Regions from separate parts of the Pilosibacter sp. NGB245 genome, predicted to be linked through region 2. Evidence: riboswitches for the same ligand, from Rfam matches in the RefSeq annotation. Region 2 holds a riboswitch; the other holds the start of a gene.
What was found. A riboswitch is a leader RNA that binds a small molecule or an ion and turns the genes downstream of it on or off. The one in region 2 is predicted to bind FMN.
Positions count from the first base shown of each region.

Region 1: it holds a riboswitch for FMN, as region 2 does, so the genes downstream of both, ribD (bifunctional diaminohydroxyphosphoribosylaminopyrimidine deaminase/5-amino-6-(5-phosphoribosylamino)uracil reductase RibD) here and ACXMYH_RS14420 (ECF transporter S component) in region 2, are expected to answer to the same signal.

Region 1 covers NZ_CM171584.1:3,036,180-3,044,407, reverse strand. The annotation lists gene ACXMYH_RS13565 (extracellular solute-binding protein) at 1-611, shown strand, start outside; gene ACXMYH_RS13560 (ABC transporter permease) at 595-2,397, shown strand; gene ACXMYH_RS13555 (ABC transporter ATP-binding protein) at 2,469-3,557, shown strand; gene ACXMYH_RS13550 (metallophosphoesterase) at 3,554-4,306, shown strand; FMN riboswitch at 4,352-4,466, shown strand; gene ribD (bifunctional diaminohydroxyphosphoribosylaminopyrimidine deaminase/5-amino-6-(5-phosphoribosylamino)uracil reductase RibD) at 4,769-5,878, shown strand; gene ribE (riboflavin synthase) at 5,901-6,599, shown strand; gene ACXMYH_RS13535 (bifunctional 3,4-dihydroxy-2-butanone-4-phosphate synthase/GTP cyclohydrolase II) at 6,726-7,937, shown strand; gene ribH (6,7-dimethyl-8-ribityllumazine synthase) at 8,160-8,228, shown strand, end outside.
Region 2 covers NZ_CM171584.1:3,230,442-3,238,669, forward strand. The annotation lists gene ACXMYH_RS14395 (exonuclease domain-containing protein) at 1-703, opposite strand, end outside; gene ACXMYH_RS14400 (B12-binding domain-containing radical SAM protein) at 688-2,601, opposite strand; gene ACXMYH_RS14405 (deoxycytidylate deaminase) at 2,613-3,101, opposite strand; gene ACXMYH_RS14410 (L-threonylcarbamoyladenylate synthase) at 3,165-4,235, opposite strand; gene ACXMYH_RS14415 (creatininase family protein) at 4,605-5,414, opposite strand; gene ACXMYH_RS14420 (ECF transporter S component) at 5,482-6,117, opposite strand; FMN riboswitch at 6,304-6,422, opposite strand; gene ACXMYH_RS14425 (polysaccharide deacetylase family protein) at 6,497-7,660, opposite strand; gene ACXMYH_RS14430 (M18 family aminopeptidase) at 7,993-8,228, shown strand, end outside.

The sequences.
Region 1 (8,228 bases), 190 kb from region 2:
TCGCGTACAGGAATGATGTTTTCACAGAAGAAACAGCTCCGAAGGCCTGGGAAGACTTCGCAAAACCGGAATATAAAGATAAGATCGGGATCGCAGACCCGAGCGTAGCGGCTCCGGCATATCCCTTCGTGTCATACTTCTTCAACTCGAAGGGAATGGACAGCGGAAAAGAGTACTTCGGCTCATTGTTCGAAAATGGCTTAAAGGTCTACCCAAAGAATCCGCAGGTGGTTCAGGCGCTTGCCAGCGGTGAGATCGCGGTGGCAGGACTTCAGGAGAGCAACGCATACGGCATGATCGCTTCCGGAGAGCCGATCAGCATCATCTGGCCGGAAGAAGGCGCACCGGCATCTGTACGTGTGGCAGCGATCAGCGCGAAGACGGATCAGCCGGAGGTTGCGAAGAAATTCATCGAATTCCTTTTACAGCCGGAGACACAGCAGCAGCTGGTGGATGCGGGAGATGAAGGATATTTTGAACCGTCCGTTGCAGGTGTAAACGAAAAAGAAGATCGCGAGAAAGATGGAAAGCTTGTCTATGCAGAGGCATCCTGGGCATCTGAACACGAAGCAGAGATCAAGGAGTGGTTTGCAGATGAGTCCGCGAAATAGTGGAAAATTAAGAAGCGCAGCACATAGAGGACAGGCAGAAGGGGCGATCGGCTGGATCGTCCTTTCCGTGCTTGCTGTTTTAATTATCTTGCCGCTGGGGGCCGTTCTTTTACAGATCGTAAGTCCCGGATTTTTTGGAAATACGGAAAAAGCAGATGGAATGAGCCTGCTCTTTGAGGTCTTTGAAAAACCGCTCTGGTATAAGGCACTCGGAAATTCCATGTCTCTTGGCATCTGGACAACATTTTTTGGTACGGTGTTTGGGGCGTTTCTTGCAAATTTCCGGGTAAAATGGGAGTTTAAGACAGCGAAACTTTTAGACATCGCGGCGTGGATCCTGATGATCATGCCGTCCTTCATCATTGCCCAAGGCTGGGTCTATTTCGCTTCCGGAAACGGGATCGCGAGGTCCTGGCTTCACTGGAACAACATAAACAGTCTGGTATTCAGCTTTCCGGGGCTGGTGTTTATCATGGTACTCAACAAGTTCCCCTTTGCTTATGTGACGATCAAGGCGGCCCTGGAGTGGAAACCGGAACGGCTGTCTCTGGCAGCAAGAATGAATGGGGCATCTCCGTGGGAAGAGTGGAAGACTGTGCAGGCACCTTTATGCATTCCGGCCTATTGTTCCGCGGCGATCTTGATCTTTATGGATACGATCGGTGATTTCGGACTTCCGGCAGCGATCTCCGGAGTATATCGCTTCCCGACATTGCCATACGCGATCTATACGGCGCTTTACAGTTCCCCGATCCGCCTGGATATGGCAGGTGTGTTATCCTTCTATCTGGTACTGATCATCATCGCAGCCATGATCGTCCAGTACAGGATCATTGGTAAAAAACGGTATGATTTCTTTGATACGGGAACCGTGAAGGCGGTGCCGGTCCGCCCTGCATTTGGAGTCGGGATCATCCTCGATTTCTTAGGGGCATTTCTGGCATTTATCACACTGTTCGTGCCGCTTGGTTCCACAGTGGTCATGTCCTTCTCCGACTCGATCTCCGTTGCAAATTTCAGTTTCACGTTAAAGAATTATGAGAAGGTCATCGTAGACAGCAAAGAGCTCTTAAATGGTCTGGAACACTCCTTGATGATTGCCTTTGCGGCAGCCATCATTGGGCTGGTTCTCGGATTTTTCGTTTCCTATGTGCTGAACTATTCAGACTTCGTTTTAAAGCGCGTGATCGATGTGCTGTCCCTGGTTGCGTTAGCAGTGCCGGGAGTCGTTTTAGGTATCGGCTATATCTTTGTATGGAACCAGCGATGGATCGAATCCGTGGGGGTTAAGATGTACGGAACGCCCAGGATCATTGTCCTTGCCAGCGTTGCGGCGGCGATTCCGGTCATCACGAGAGTTCTGACCGGCGGTATGGCAAAGATCCCGAGACCGATCCTGTTTGCGGCCCGGCTTTCCGGCGCCGGTCTTATCACGCGGATTCGGACGATTCTCTGGCCGCTCTTAAAAGCAACCGTTTTGTCCGCATTTTTATCCGCATTTGGCGGAAGCGTGTTCAACCTTGCGATCAATACGATCCTCTATCCGCCGAACTATCAGACACTGCCGGTCTACATCAGCAAAGGAGTGGAAAATCTGAAATTCGGATATTCTGCGGCGGCAACGGTGTTTGGCGGCGGAATCGTGGTCCTTCTCATTTTACTGATGGAGCTTTTACCGCTTTATTCTCAGCTGTTCCAGAGAAGAAGAGCAGCCGGATCTGTGGTGAAGCTCTTCCGGGGGCAGAAAGAAAATAAGCGGGTAACGATGAAGGTACAGAATAGTTAGACGATCAGGAAATAAAGCAGATACAGTGGGAGACTTTATAGGGTACACGCTAACTGCTTTTGGAGGAATATATGGAGATTCAGAAACAGGAAGTCATCTTAAAAATAGAAGATCTGACAAAAAGCTTTGGAAAGACGGAAGTGCTTAAGGGAATCAGCATGGAAGTCCATAAAAACGAGATCATCAGCGTATTGGGTCCGTCCGGCTGCGGAAAGTCCACCTTGCTGAACATTATCGCAGGCATGCTGGCTCCCGATGGCGGACGCGTGACTATGAACGGGCAGATGATCTCTGAGGCGGGAAAAGTCCTACCGCCGGAGAAACGCCATATGAACATGGTGTTTCAGGATTTTGCACTGTGGCCACATATGACAGCGTATGATAACATCGCTTACGGCTTAAAGCGGAGCAAAACCGGAAAAGAGGAGATCGAGGAGCGGGTACAGGAGCTCTTAAAGCTTCTGCATCTGGAGGGACTGGAAAAACGGTATCCGGCGGAGCTTTCCGGTGGTCAGCAGCAGAGAGTCGCGATCGCCCGGGCACTGATCACGAAGCCGGATATTCTCCTGATGGATGAGCCGCTCTGCAATCTGGATGTCCAGCTCCGAGTGGAGATGAGAACCGAAATGGCGTTCTTGTTCCGGAAGCTTGGGACGACCGTCTTTCACGTCACCCATGACCCATCGGAGGCGTTCGCGATGGCGGACCGGATCGTGATCATGAACAAGGGAAATATCGACCAGATCGATTCCCCGAAAAACTGTTACAGGAATCCGGGAACGGAGTCGGTGGCGGCTCTTTTAGGTGCCGGAAACCGGGTACATGGATACGCGAGGAAGGATGGCGGCACGCAGATCGATCTCGGTGGCAGTGTCTGCGGAACACTCGGAAGAAACGGAATCCGCAAAGATGACATGGTGACTGTCCGCTTCCGCGCGGAGAACACGGTGTGGACCGGAAACGAGCGGCAGGAGAACAGTTTTCCGGTGGCGGTCGAGTATTCCTCCTTCGAGGGGGATTATTACCGCGTTATGGCGAAGATGGGAATGGGAGAACCGCTCTGCTTCTTAAGCCGTAACTATCTGGAAAAAGGCACGGAAGGCTACGTGAATGTGGAAGGGGACCGTCTCTATGTGTACGGCCCGGAGACAGCGGCATGAGCGGGAACCTGTATCTGATGAGTGACATTCATGGATATTTTATTCCCTTTCTGCAAATACTGAAAAAGATCCGGTTTACGGATGCGAATCGGATGGTGATCCTGGGGGATCTTGTGGCGAAAGGACCGGATTCCCTGGGACTTTTGTGCTTTGTGATGGAACATAAGAATATTCTGGCGCTGAGAGGGAATCATGAACAGCGGCTCTTACAGTATTTTGGAACAGACCGCGCGGCCGGGATCCCGGATTCCACGATGCGGCCCTGGGTGGCCGGAGACGGGGCGGGGATCATCAGGCAGATGAATATGCTGTCAGAGACAGGACGCAGGAAGGTTCTGGAGTTTATCAAAACGATGCCGCTCTGGGCAGCCATGGAGATCTGCGGCAGAAAGTATGTGTTGATTCACGGAGCGCCGGATGATGAAATGAAAAAAGAACTTCTGGCAGTGCAAAAAGATCCCGGTGGGAAAAGAAAAACAGCGGATTATGATGTCCTCATAAACCGATATGAATCACCAGACGCGGATAACCGGCTTCCAGCGGGAATGACTGCCGTAGTGGGACACACGCCGACATTCAAATATGGAACACAGTACGCGGGAGATATGATCATAAGGGACGATAAGATCTTTCTGGACTGCGGAGCCGGTCAGGGGTATGGATTGGGCTGTCTGGAAATATTGTCTGGCAATGACAAAAATTCCTATCGAAAATACTTTACAAATGCAGAGAACGGGAGTATATTGTAAACAACCGCTGATGAAAATAACGGTCAGCGATAGGACAATTCAATAATAAGTCTTCAGGGCAGGGTGCAAGTCCCTACCGGCGGTAAAGCCCGCGAGCCGAGAGGCATGATCCGGTGAGATTCCGGGGCCGACAGTATAGTCTGGATGAAAGAAGAATTTCAGGTTTGTTTGTGATATGCGGAAGCGATCCGGTGCTCGAAAAAGAGGATGGGATCGAGGAATTCCGGATCACGGAAGATCGGATCAGTAGCTCTGGAATAGGAAACTGTTTCAGGGCTTTTTTAATGAAAGGGATCCGGGAAAAGCTGGGAATAACGGAAATTTATATTTCCGAATGAAACAACGGACCGAATATGGAAAACCCTGTAGGCATCTGCTTTACAGGGCTTTTTTTAACAGAAAATTCCTATGGAACTTCCTGCTTGCGCCCGTAAGGCAGGTTTGCGGAAAGGAGTGAAAAAGATGACGGACCGGGATTATATGCTGCGGGCCATTGAGCTTGCAAAAGGGGGACTTGGCTGGACAAGTCCGAATCCCCTCGTGGGAGCTGTGATCGTGAAAGACGGAAGGATCATAGGGGAAGGTTATCATGAGCGGTGCGGAAAACTCCACGCGGAGCGAAACGCCATTGCGTCGCTTACGGAAAGCGCGGAGGGCGCGACACTCTATGTGACGTTAGAGCCGTGCTGCCATTACGGAAAGACACCGCCCTGTACGGAGGCGATCCTCGAGCAGAAGATCGCAAAAGTTGTGATCGGTTCAAGAGATCCGAATCCCCTGGTAGCAGGAAAAGGAGCGGCGATCTTAAGAGCAGCGGGAGTCCGGGTGGAAGAGGACTTTATGCGTGAGGAATGCGATGCGTTAAATCCGGTATTCTTCCATTACATCACAAAGAAAACGCCCTATGTAGTCATGAAATACGCCATGACGGCGGACGGAAAGATCGCTGCGCGGACCGGCGACTCCAAGTGGATCACAGGAGAAAGCGCAAGGAAAAAGGTGCAGGAGCTGCGCCACCAGTATATGGGGATCATGGCGGGGATCGGCACGGTCCTGGCAGACGATCCGATGTTAAACGTCCGGATCCCCGGGCTGAAGAGTCCGGTGCGGATCATCTGCGACAGCGGACTCAGGATCCCGATGGATTCACAGATCGTGAAGACGGCAAAGGAGTACCGGACCATCGTAGCATATGCGGGGGAGCATTCCGGGGAAGGCTGTAAAGAAGCGGAAGAGAAAGAGGAACAGCTTCACACGGCCGGCGTGGAGACTGTGTCGGTCCCGGACGCAGACGGGCGTGTGGATCTTAGAAAGCTCATGGAATATCTCGGAAAACAGGGCATCGACAGCGTGCTTTTAGAGGGCGGAGGTACCTTAAATGACGCGGCGCTGTCAGCCGGGATCGTAAACGAGATCTGTGCATTTATCGCCCCGAAGATCTTCGGCGGTGCCGGTGCGAAGACTCCGGTTTCCGGGATCGGTGTGGCGCATCCGGCGGAAGCCGTGATGCTGACGTTGAGACAGATGGAGACGATCGGGGATGATCTGATGCTCAGATATTCGGTAGATTGAAGATGGGAAAGGAAGTAAGGGCATGTTTACAGGGATCGTAGAAGAACTCGGACAGGTGAAGGCACTTTCCCTGCGCGGAAATTCCGGTACACTGACGGTAAAAGCGAAAAAAGTCCTGGAAGGAACAAAGATCGGTGACAGCATCGCGGTCAATGGTGTCTGCCTTACGGTCACGAATATGAAAAATAATGAATTTTCCGCCGATGTGATGGCGGAGACAGTGAGGAGAAGCAGCCTAGGAGCACTGCAGGATGGAAGTTATGTAAACCTGGAGCGGGCCATGGCGGCAGACGGTCGGTTTGGCGGTCATATCGTCTCCGGTCATATTGACGGAACCGGTCAGATCGAATCGATGAGACGGGAAGAGAATGCAGTCTGGGTCACGATCGCATGTACAGATAAGATCCTGGATCTGATTGTGGAAAAAGGGTCGATCTGCATCGACGGGATCAGCCTCACGGTGGCGGCGGTGACAAAGAGGAACTTTTCGGTGTCGGTAATCCCGCATACCGGCGAGGAGACAACGCTTTTGAAGAAAAAAGCAGGAGATCCGGTCAATCTGGAAAACGACATTGTGGGGAAATATATTCAGAAATTTGTGGATATCGGAAGAAATTCCGGTGCGGACCGGGGAAAAATGCCTGACGATGAAAATGCTGCGGGAAACGCAAAGGGGAACTCGGGGCTCAGCATGGAGTTTCTTCAGAAATATGGATTTTAAAACAGATGCTTTGAAGATATTTAGAAACATCCAGAAAATATGAGATCAGAGCGGTTAAAGTTTCAGCAGTAGGAATCCTGCTGAAAGAAAAACTTTTAATAAAAGGCTCTGGAAAGGCAGGAAAATATGAACGAGCAATACAACACAATCGAAGAAGCGATCGAAGATCTGCGGGCGGGAAAGATCATTCTCGTAACAGATGACCCGGACCGGGAGAATGAGGGAGATATGATCTGCGCGGCAGAGTTCGCGACACAGGCAAATATCAATTTCATGGCAAGCCACGCAAAGGGACTGATCTGTACGCCGATGAGCGCGGCAGTGGCAGAGCGGCTGGGACTTCCGCAGATGGTATCCGAGAACACGGATAACCACTGCACGGCATTCACGGTCTCCATTGACCATGTGGACACGACAACAGGAATTTCCGCGGCGGAGCGCTCTTACACGATGATGAAATGCGTGGACCCGGCGACAAAGCCTCAGGATCTCAGAAGACCGGGTCATGTATTTCCTCTCGTGGCAAGACGTGGCGGTGTCCTTGTGAGAAACGGCCACACCGAGGCAACTGTGGACCTCATGCGTCTGGCGGGACTTTCCGAGTGCGGCGTGTGCTGTGAGATCATGGAGGAAGACGGAACCATGATGCGGACCACAAACCTGTGGAAGCTGGCGAAGGAGTACGGACTGAAATTTATCACGATCAAGGAACTACAGGATTACTGCCGTGTCCATGAAAAACATGTGGTGCAGGAGGCCTGCGCGGACATGCCGACCCAGTACGGACACTTTAAGATCTACGGCTATGTGAACGATATTACCGGCGAGCACCATGTGGCTCTTGTGAAGGGTGATATCGGGGACGGCGAGGATGTGCTCTGCCGCGTGCATTCCGAGTGCCTGACCGGAGATGTGTTCGGTTCCATGCGCTGTGACTGCGGAAAACAGCTCCAGACCGCGATGCGCCAGGTGGAGGCGGAAGGCCGTGGCATCATCCTCTACATGCGCCAGGAGGGCCGCGGCATCGGTCTGATCAACAAACTGAAGACGTATGTGCTTCAGGAGCAGGGCTTTGACACGGTGGAGGCCAATATCAAGCTTGGTTTTGCTCCGGATCTCAGGGAATACTGGATCGGGGCACAGATCTTAAGGGATCTCGGCGTGAAGTCCTTGAGACTTCTCACGAACAATCCGGAGAAGATCTACGGACTTTCCGGCTTCGGACTTGAGATCCATGAGCGCGTGCCGATCGAGATCGATCCGCAGCAGTACGACAGCTTCTATCTGAAGACGAAGCAGGACAAGATGGGACATATCTTTACAAAAATTAAAGTGTGATAGGATGGAACGACCATTGCTGAAAGTCCTGTACACCGGCGGCATGCATCCCGCACGGACGGAAGTGCTGAGATGATTACAGCCGCGCAGGCGGCACAGATCTACGGGCATGCATCCCGCACGGATGGAAGTGATGGGCAATTGGAAATAGAATTTTATATGTAATTATGAAGACTTCTGAATAGCAGTAAGCATAAGAAAAGGAGAAACATCATGAAAGAGATCAAAGTATTAGAAGGAAAAGTTGTAGCACCGGAAGGCATGAAAGTGGGGATCGTAGCTTCCCGTTTC
Region 2 (8,228 bases):
GGAAAATGATCTTGTCGATCATCCGGGAGATTTCATTTCCGGACATGTGATCGATCTCGACAGTTATGTCTATTCTATGATATTTTAGTAAATCCTGCAAGTGTTCTTTTTGCCTTTTAGACGCCGTCCGTTCCTTTTTTGCCTTATATTGCAGCATTTTTGCGGTGAAGAGTTCCGGGCGCTCTTTTCCGAACCTTCTTTTTAATTCCTGGTAGAGATCATGGGCGGCATAAGCGTCGGAAAGCGCGCGGTGTGCCGTGTCCTGATGAACGCCAAAATATGCGCAGGCAGCACCCAGATTTTTCTTTTCCGCTCCCGGCATCAGATAGCGGCAGAGCTTCAGCGTATCAACCCCATATTTCTCGAATTTCCGCTTCTGGTTTACCGCAGCCTGAACAAGGAAACCGTAGTCGAAAATGATCTGATGTCCAAGGAGCGGGAGATCTTCCGTGAAGTTTAAGACCTCATCCAGGATCTCATCGATCCCCGGTGCATCCTTCACCATATCATCCGTGATCCCCGTCAGCTCCACGATCCTCTCCGGGATCTCCCGGTGCGGGTTTACCATCGTATGATAGGTGTCCACTGCCTCGCCATCTATCACCTTCACCATACCGATCTCCGTGATCTTTTCATGGCGTGCACCGATCCCTGTCGTCTCAAGATCCAGTGCGACATAAGAATTTATCATTTCATCTGCCATGTCTCTTCTCCATCCTTGTATACAAAACGCACCGCTCCCGCATTCCCAGACAGCGGATCCCACTTTTTATAATCAAACAGTACAAACGTCCCATCTTCCATATGTTCCAGATGAGCCATTTTCGCCATCTGCCTCGAATCAAAGCCAGCGTAATCCGTGAGCCATTTTGGATTTTCTTCCTCCGCCATGAAGAATTCGCGGACTTCCTTTTTGTACGGAGACTGGTCGCTGGCAAAGGACGGACGGCTCTTGATGTTTTCGCGGACATAGAGGTCATACATTAAACTGTCACGGAAGTCCGCTAAGGACGGCTGTCCGGTTTCCGGGACCTTTGCAGCCGTAACATGATCCCGCTCTTCTTCCCTCATATCCTCTTCCAGGAACCGGTACAGGATCTCATACCTGGCCAGTCTGCTGTGGCTGATCCCGGTAAGGCCGTTCTTCTCATAGTATTCCGCCAGATTCACAAAAATCTCCGATGGTCTCTGGAATCTTTTCTCCAGCAGCTTCATCGTCGCCGGGAACTGGCCGCTGTTATAGTAGACCTCGACCATGTCCTCCACGCCTTTCAGACGGATCACATCGCTGTAAGGAAGCCACTTTGTGGAAAGCACTTCATATGGCGGGATTCCCCGGTATTTCAGATCATATGCCGCAACCTGCTCCTCCATGTAGGATCCTTTTAACACCTTTAAGAACCCCATCTGGAGCTGATCCGGACGCATCCGGTAAACGTCATCAAATGAGCGCATAAATGATTCATAGTTCTCATAGGGAAGTCCCGCGATCAGATCAAGGTGCTGGTGGGTATTCCGGTAATCGTAAACACGGTCCACCGCCCGTTTCAGTTTTACCAGATCCATGTGCCTGTGGATCTCCCGGATCGTGTCCGGATTTGTAGACTGGACACCGATCTCCAGCTGGATCAGACCCGGGCGCATCTTTCCGATCAGTTCCAGCTCCTCCTCGTCAAAGATATCCGCGGAAACCTCGAAGTGGAAGTTCGTGATCCCGTTATCATGCTCCACAAGGTACCGCCAGATCCCCAGCGTGTGTTCTCTTTTGCAGTTGAAGGTGCGGTCCACAAATTTGACCTGTGGAACCTTGTGGTCCAGGAAAAACTGCAGTTCCGGGAGTACCAGATCGAGACTCCGGAAGCGCACCGTCTTATCGATGGAAGAAAGACAGTAACTGCAGGAAAACGGACACCCGCGGCTGCTCTCATAGTAGACGATCCTGTTCTCGAATCCTGCCATATCATCATAGTAAAATGGGATCTCATCGAGACTGAGAAGACGCTGCGGACCATGTTCCTCGATCTCGCAGTTTGCTGCGCGATAAGTAATTCCCGGAATCTGACTTAAGTCCAGACGATCTGAATGCGCATTTTCTCCTTCGGCATTCTCCGGCATCCGGGTATTTTCCGCACAGCCGGAAGTTTCCTCCTTTGCCTGTCCCCTAAAGCTTTCACCTGTATATCCGTCCGGTACGGACGTTTTTTCTCTCTGAAGATAAGCACGCACAAGCTCTGTGAACGTCAGCTCGCCTTCCCCGCGCATGATACCGCGAACATCCGGCTCTCGCGTCAGCACTTTTTTCGCATCATAGGACACCTCCGGACCGCCAAGCCAGATCTCCGCCTCCGGCAGCACTTTCTTTACGTCCCGGACGATCTCCATGATATAGGAAATGTTCCATATATAGCAGGAAAAGCCGATAAAATCCGGCTTTCTCCTGTAGATATCCTGTAAAATTAAATCCATCTGATGGTTGATGGTATATTCTCCGATCTCGATATCCGCTCCCGGGATCTTTGTCCGCGCAAACGCGCGCAGACTGTATACACCAGGATTTGAGTGGATATATTTGGCGTTGATCGCCGCCAGCAAAAATTTCATTGATTCCTCCGTTATACCCGGTACTCGATCTTGCGTCCTGTCGGGTTATACTGATAATACCGCACGCCAGCTGCATTTAACATTCTCTTGGACGCCCGTGTGGACGCATCGTTCGCGTACTTGTCGCTCTCGTAAACGATCGTCTGGATACCGGCCTGGATGATCGCTTTCGCACACTCATTGCACGGGAACAGGGTCACATAGAGTTTGCTTCCTTCCAGACTGCCGCCGCGGTAATTTAAGATCGCGTTCAGCTCACTGTGCGTCACATAGAAATACTTTCTGTTGTACGGGTCCTCATCCATCTTATCCCACGGGAATTCATCATCGGAACAGCCTTTCGGAAATCCGTTGTAGCCCATGGACAGGATCTTATTGTCCTGACTCACGATGCAGGCACCTACCTGCGTATTCGGATCTTTGGATCGCATTGCGGAAAGCTTCGCAACTCCCATGAAATATTCGTCCCAGGTAATATATCCGTCTCTCTTCTCTGACATGGTTTCTCCTCCATCTCTGTGATGATCTATTATTGTATCACGATGTAACTGTTCCATGGATTTTTACACATTTATAATATGATATCCCGCTGCCTTGCACAGGCGGTTCATGATCGCCTGGCCAAGCTGGTCCTTGGAAAAGCTCTCTGAGAAGATGCAGTCTACCTTGCGCGCATCAAAGTCACGCAGCACCGCAAACAGGTTGTGGGCAACTGTCTCCTCATGTTCTCTGCTTCCGATCACCTCAAGATTTCCATCCAGATACAGATCCCGGCTCTCCTCGGTGCAGATGATGCCGACTTTCTTTCCCTCGGCCTCCGCCTTCTTTGTCTGCTCATTGATATAAGCCACGACCTTGTCCATATCGCCCTCGACCAGCGTCATGTCCGCCTTCGGGGCATAATGGCGATACTTCATTCCCGGCGCTTTCGGCTTAATATCTCCGCTCACCGGTCCCAGGATCACCGGATCGATATCAACCTGCCCCAGTGTCTCACGGAGCATCTCGATCGTGATCGCCCCCGGTCTTAAAAGTGTCGGAACCTCACTCGACACATCCACGATCGTGGACTCCACGCCGATCCCAACGGCACCGCCGTCGATCACCATCTCGATCTTTCCGTCCATATCTTCGATGACATGTTCCGCCTTTGTCGGGCTCGGTCTTCCGGATGTATTGGCACTCGGCGCCGCGACCGGAACTCCCGCCAGATGGATCAGGCAGTTTGCCACCGGGTCAGACGGCATGCGGACCGCAACGGTGTCAAGACCACCGGTCGTTCCGTAAGGCACAATGTCTTTTTTCGGAAAGATCATGGTCAGCGGGCCCGGCCAGTATTTTTCCGCCAGTTTCCGCCCGGCTTCCGGGATTTCCTTTACGATCGCCGGGAGTTCCTCCATACAGGAAATATGGGCGATCAGCGGATTGTCGGATGGACGTCCTTTTGCCGCATAGATTTTCTTTGCCGCTTCCTCATTTAACGCATTCGCGCCGAGACCGTAAACAGTCTCGGTCGGAAATGCCACAAGGCCGCCGTTTCTTAAGATCTCTGCCGCCTCCAGAAGCCCCGGATTCTTTTCCAGTGCTTCTCTTGTCTTTTCTTCTTTTCTGATGCGAACTACTTTTGTATTCATATTATGCACTCTCGATTCTCTTATCAATAATGTTTGGAGCCGGAGTCTCTTTCCCCACGCTCTCAGAACTGCCCTGCGCCTTGAAATTCGCAGTATTTCTGCATGATCCCAGTTTTTTCTAATGATAAAGGTGCTGCACAAAACGCAGCACCTTACTTTGTTTAATTGCGTATTCAGTTTAGCACATGGATGTTATGGTTGCAACAGATTTCCGGCGGATTTACTGGCTCTCCGTCAATCCTTCCGTTACAGTACACGGGCACTCCATGCCCGCGCACTGTAACAGGGTTTTGCCGATGCTTCGCATTCCAAATCGGCAAAATCCGCGACCATAACGGTATCATACGGAATTTTCAGTTCAGAAAATTCCTATCCGTGAAAAGTAACATCCTTCCATCTTCTTATCTCTTTCAGTCCGGAAAGGATCGACTCCACAAAACTGTCGTAGATCTGATTGCCTTTCTCTGCCGTTGCCCCGCTCGGGTCTCCGCCGATCCCGATCGGCTTTCCATCCTCGGTTTCCCACTCTTCCGATACCCAGCCGAGTGTGATCGGTCCGTAAACAGTGAACGTCTTGTTTCCCATAAATTTCTTCGGGATCCCCGCCTCAGAGGTCTCCAGTTTTACCGTCTCCGGCCGTTCCGCGAGGACCATCGATGTCTCCATCTCTCCTCCATGGAAATCCCAGACATTTCCAAGTGTCACAGTATCTTTCACCGCCTGATTGCCAAAAAATGCACCGCAGTTGATGATAAATACGGCAATTCCAAGCTCACTTCGAAGTTCTCTGCTCAGCACCTGGATGATCGGAGAATTTCCGCCGTGGCAGTTTAAGATCGCGATCTTTTTAAAACCATGATGAGCCAGCCCTTTGCAGATGTCATACAAAACGTGGTAGAATGTGTCCGGTTTCAATGTCACGGAGCCGCAGAAATTGATGTGTTCCGTGCTGAGTCCCACCGGAATCAGCGGGAAAATGAGCATCGGATAGTCCGGGATCTCCCGGTCCAGCGCTTCCTTGATCCGTCTCGCTGTTCCCTCTGCAATGATCTCGTCCGTGCCAAGCGGACACTGGTTTCCATGCTGCTCCAATGCCCCTACCGGGATCATGACTACCGTCTCATCTTTATCGACCTGTTCCATTTCCAGTCTTGTCAGTTCATTATAGTACCTTACCATTGTTTTTTCTCCATTCAGTGCCTTCAAACCAATGTTTTCTTACAGTCAGCGCAGTAAATGCGCAGACCTACTGAATCGTTTCAGTTTTCTTCTCTCTGTGGATCCCGGAATGAATGATCGCACTGACATGCTTGTATACAAGCGCCGTCACGATCGCATTCAGTCCGCATTTTACAATGTTAAACGGGATGATTGCGAAAAGAGCGAATGTGTAAAGGTTTGTGATCGCCGGGTTGATCTTTGTTCCCATCGCGATGATATTCTCGATTCCGCCGAAAGCAACTTTTGCGTAGAACGGAAGAGTGATCGCACAGTTTACAAATACTGCACCGATAACTGCACAGAATACACCGACAACAAGAGCGATCATCGCTGTCTTTTTCGTCTTATGTCTGCGGTAGATCAGAGCTGCCGGCACGGAGAACATACAGCTTCCGATGATGTTTCCAAGCTCACCGACATAGTAAGTGCTTGTTCCGTTTAAGAGCAGTTTTAAAAGATTCTTCACGATCGCAATGAGTGCCGCCTGTGCCGGTCCCATGGCGAAACCACCGATCAGTACCGGGAGCTCTGCGAAATCCAGTTTATAAAACGGCGGTGCAAACGGAACTGCCACCTGGATCGTCTCCAATACGGCTGCGAGTGCGCTGAACATGGCGATCAGCACGATGTTTCTGACACTTAATACTTTGTTCTGGTTCATAATGATCCTCCTTGTACGTGTTGTTCTTCTGCAGAAATACCGGATAGGGGCACGGTATCGTAACAAGGAATTGCTGTGCAGGAAAAAATTCATCGGAATGTGCCCCGGCACGTTCTCGTTGTTATACAAAAAAGATCCCGGACAATTAAAAAAGTCCGGGACCTGTATCTACTATATCCTGTCATACAATTTCTTCTCTCATCCAGACTATACTGTCGGTTTTGGAATTTCACCAAATCAGCTGCTCAGCGCAGGTCGCGGACTATACCGCCGGTGGGGAATTTCACCCCGCCCCGAAGAACGATATTTATTTGTTCGATAACAGAATATCACATTTTTATTTGCTATGCAATCATTTTTTATCCGTGCAAGTTCCCCCTTAGCGGAAATGTCCATAGGAATGTCCTGCTGCCATTCCGCCGCGAAGCTCCGCCATCTCGCTGACAGTCACAAGCTGGTAACCTCTCTTTGTAAGCTCCGGGATCAGCGTCTCCGCTGCGATCGCGCTCTGCTCATAGAGATCATGCATCAAAACGATATCCCCGTCTTTGACCTGGCTTAAAACGGTATCGATCGTCTTCTGGGCATTTCTCGTCTTCCAGTCCAGAGTATCTACCGACCATACGATCGACGGCATTCCTGCCTTCGCAAGAACTGCTTTGCTCGCATCATTGATCTTTCCTCCCGGCGGGCGAACTCCTTTCGGTGCATTTCCGCCTGCTGCAACGATCGCATCACGGGTCTGGTTTAAGCTCTGCAAGATCTGACCTTCGGACATATTTGTGAGATATGTATGCGCCCAGGTATGGCTGTTCGTCTCACATCCGAGATCCGCCATGCGCTTTACCGTGGATGCATAAGAAGCCACACGATTTCCAACCATAAAGAACGTTGCTCTTCCGCCATTCGCCTCCAGCGAATTCAGAATACGCTCTGTATATTTGGATGGTCCGTCATCGAAAGTCAGCGCCACCATCGGTCTTGTTGGATCAATTCCTCCATTCTTCGGTCCCTCCGGAGCTGCTGCATCTTTTTCTGTCACAGTAACCCAGATTCCGTCCACGCGAAGTCCCTGTCCTTCTGTTCCGGCAGTCTCACCATTTTTTACCGGAGCTGTCCATGACCCATTCTGGAATACTGAGTAATAAACATCATAATGATCTTTTAACTGCCCTGTGAGCTCCATCCGGATCGCCTCGAGCGGCATCCCCGTCTCGATCGTTCCGGTCTCCGCCATATTTTCCTGCCAGGAAAGCCAGCCGGAACCGCTTAAATTTACCTGATAAGAAAGTGTTCCGCTCATTCCCTCCGGCTGTCCGGAAAGACTCGCCCGGATCGCCGTCACATAAGTCCCGTTTCCGGCACGTTCCGCCGTCTGGTCTCCGTGGTATGCGCTCCAGCCGACTCCATGCTCAAATATTCCGTACACAGCTCCCATATCTGCCGCATATACCGGTTTTGTGTTCATTCCTGCTGCCGTAAAGCATACAGCGACGGCCGCAGCTGCCCCACAGATTGCCCGTCTGATTTTTTTCCAATCCATTTGTTCCCCTCTTTTCTCTGATGCTTTTCACCATATTTCCTATTTCCATATTCTAACATGAAAATACAAATAAAGGTATCTTTTCCGCGTTTTTTCTCAATCTTCATAAAATCGTCAGAATTTAACTATTCACACCGTCACAGTTACAGAAACGGGGCTATTTCGAATTGGTTTTTCGATATAGCGAACACGGCTGTCAGCTGCTGTAAAACGGTACCCGCCTGTTTCATCACTTGCGCACAGCATAGCGCAAACTTGCCTATCCCGTATTTTTCCTGTATAATAAGATAGTATGACTTACAGGGGTTATTATCGAAAGGAGTAACAAAAACATGATTCAGAATCTGAACGAAGAATTATTTTCTTTTATCAAAAAGAGTCCGACTGGTTTCCATGCTGTTCATGAGCTGGCAAACTACCTGACTGAAGCAGGCTTTGAGTGCCTCGCTGAGGGAAATACCTGGAACCTTGCTGAGGGCGGCAAATATTTTGTAACCCGCAACCAGTCCGCGATCATCGCATTCAAGGTATCCCGCAAAGATTATTCAGGCTTCCATATCGCGGCAAG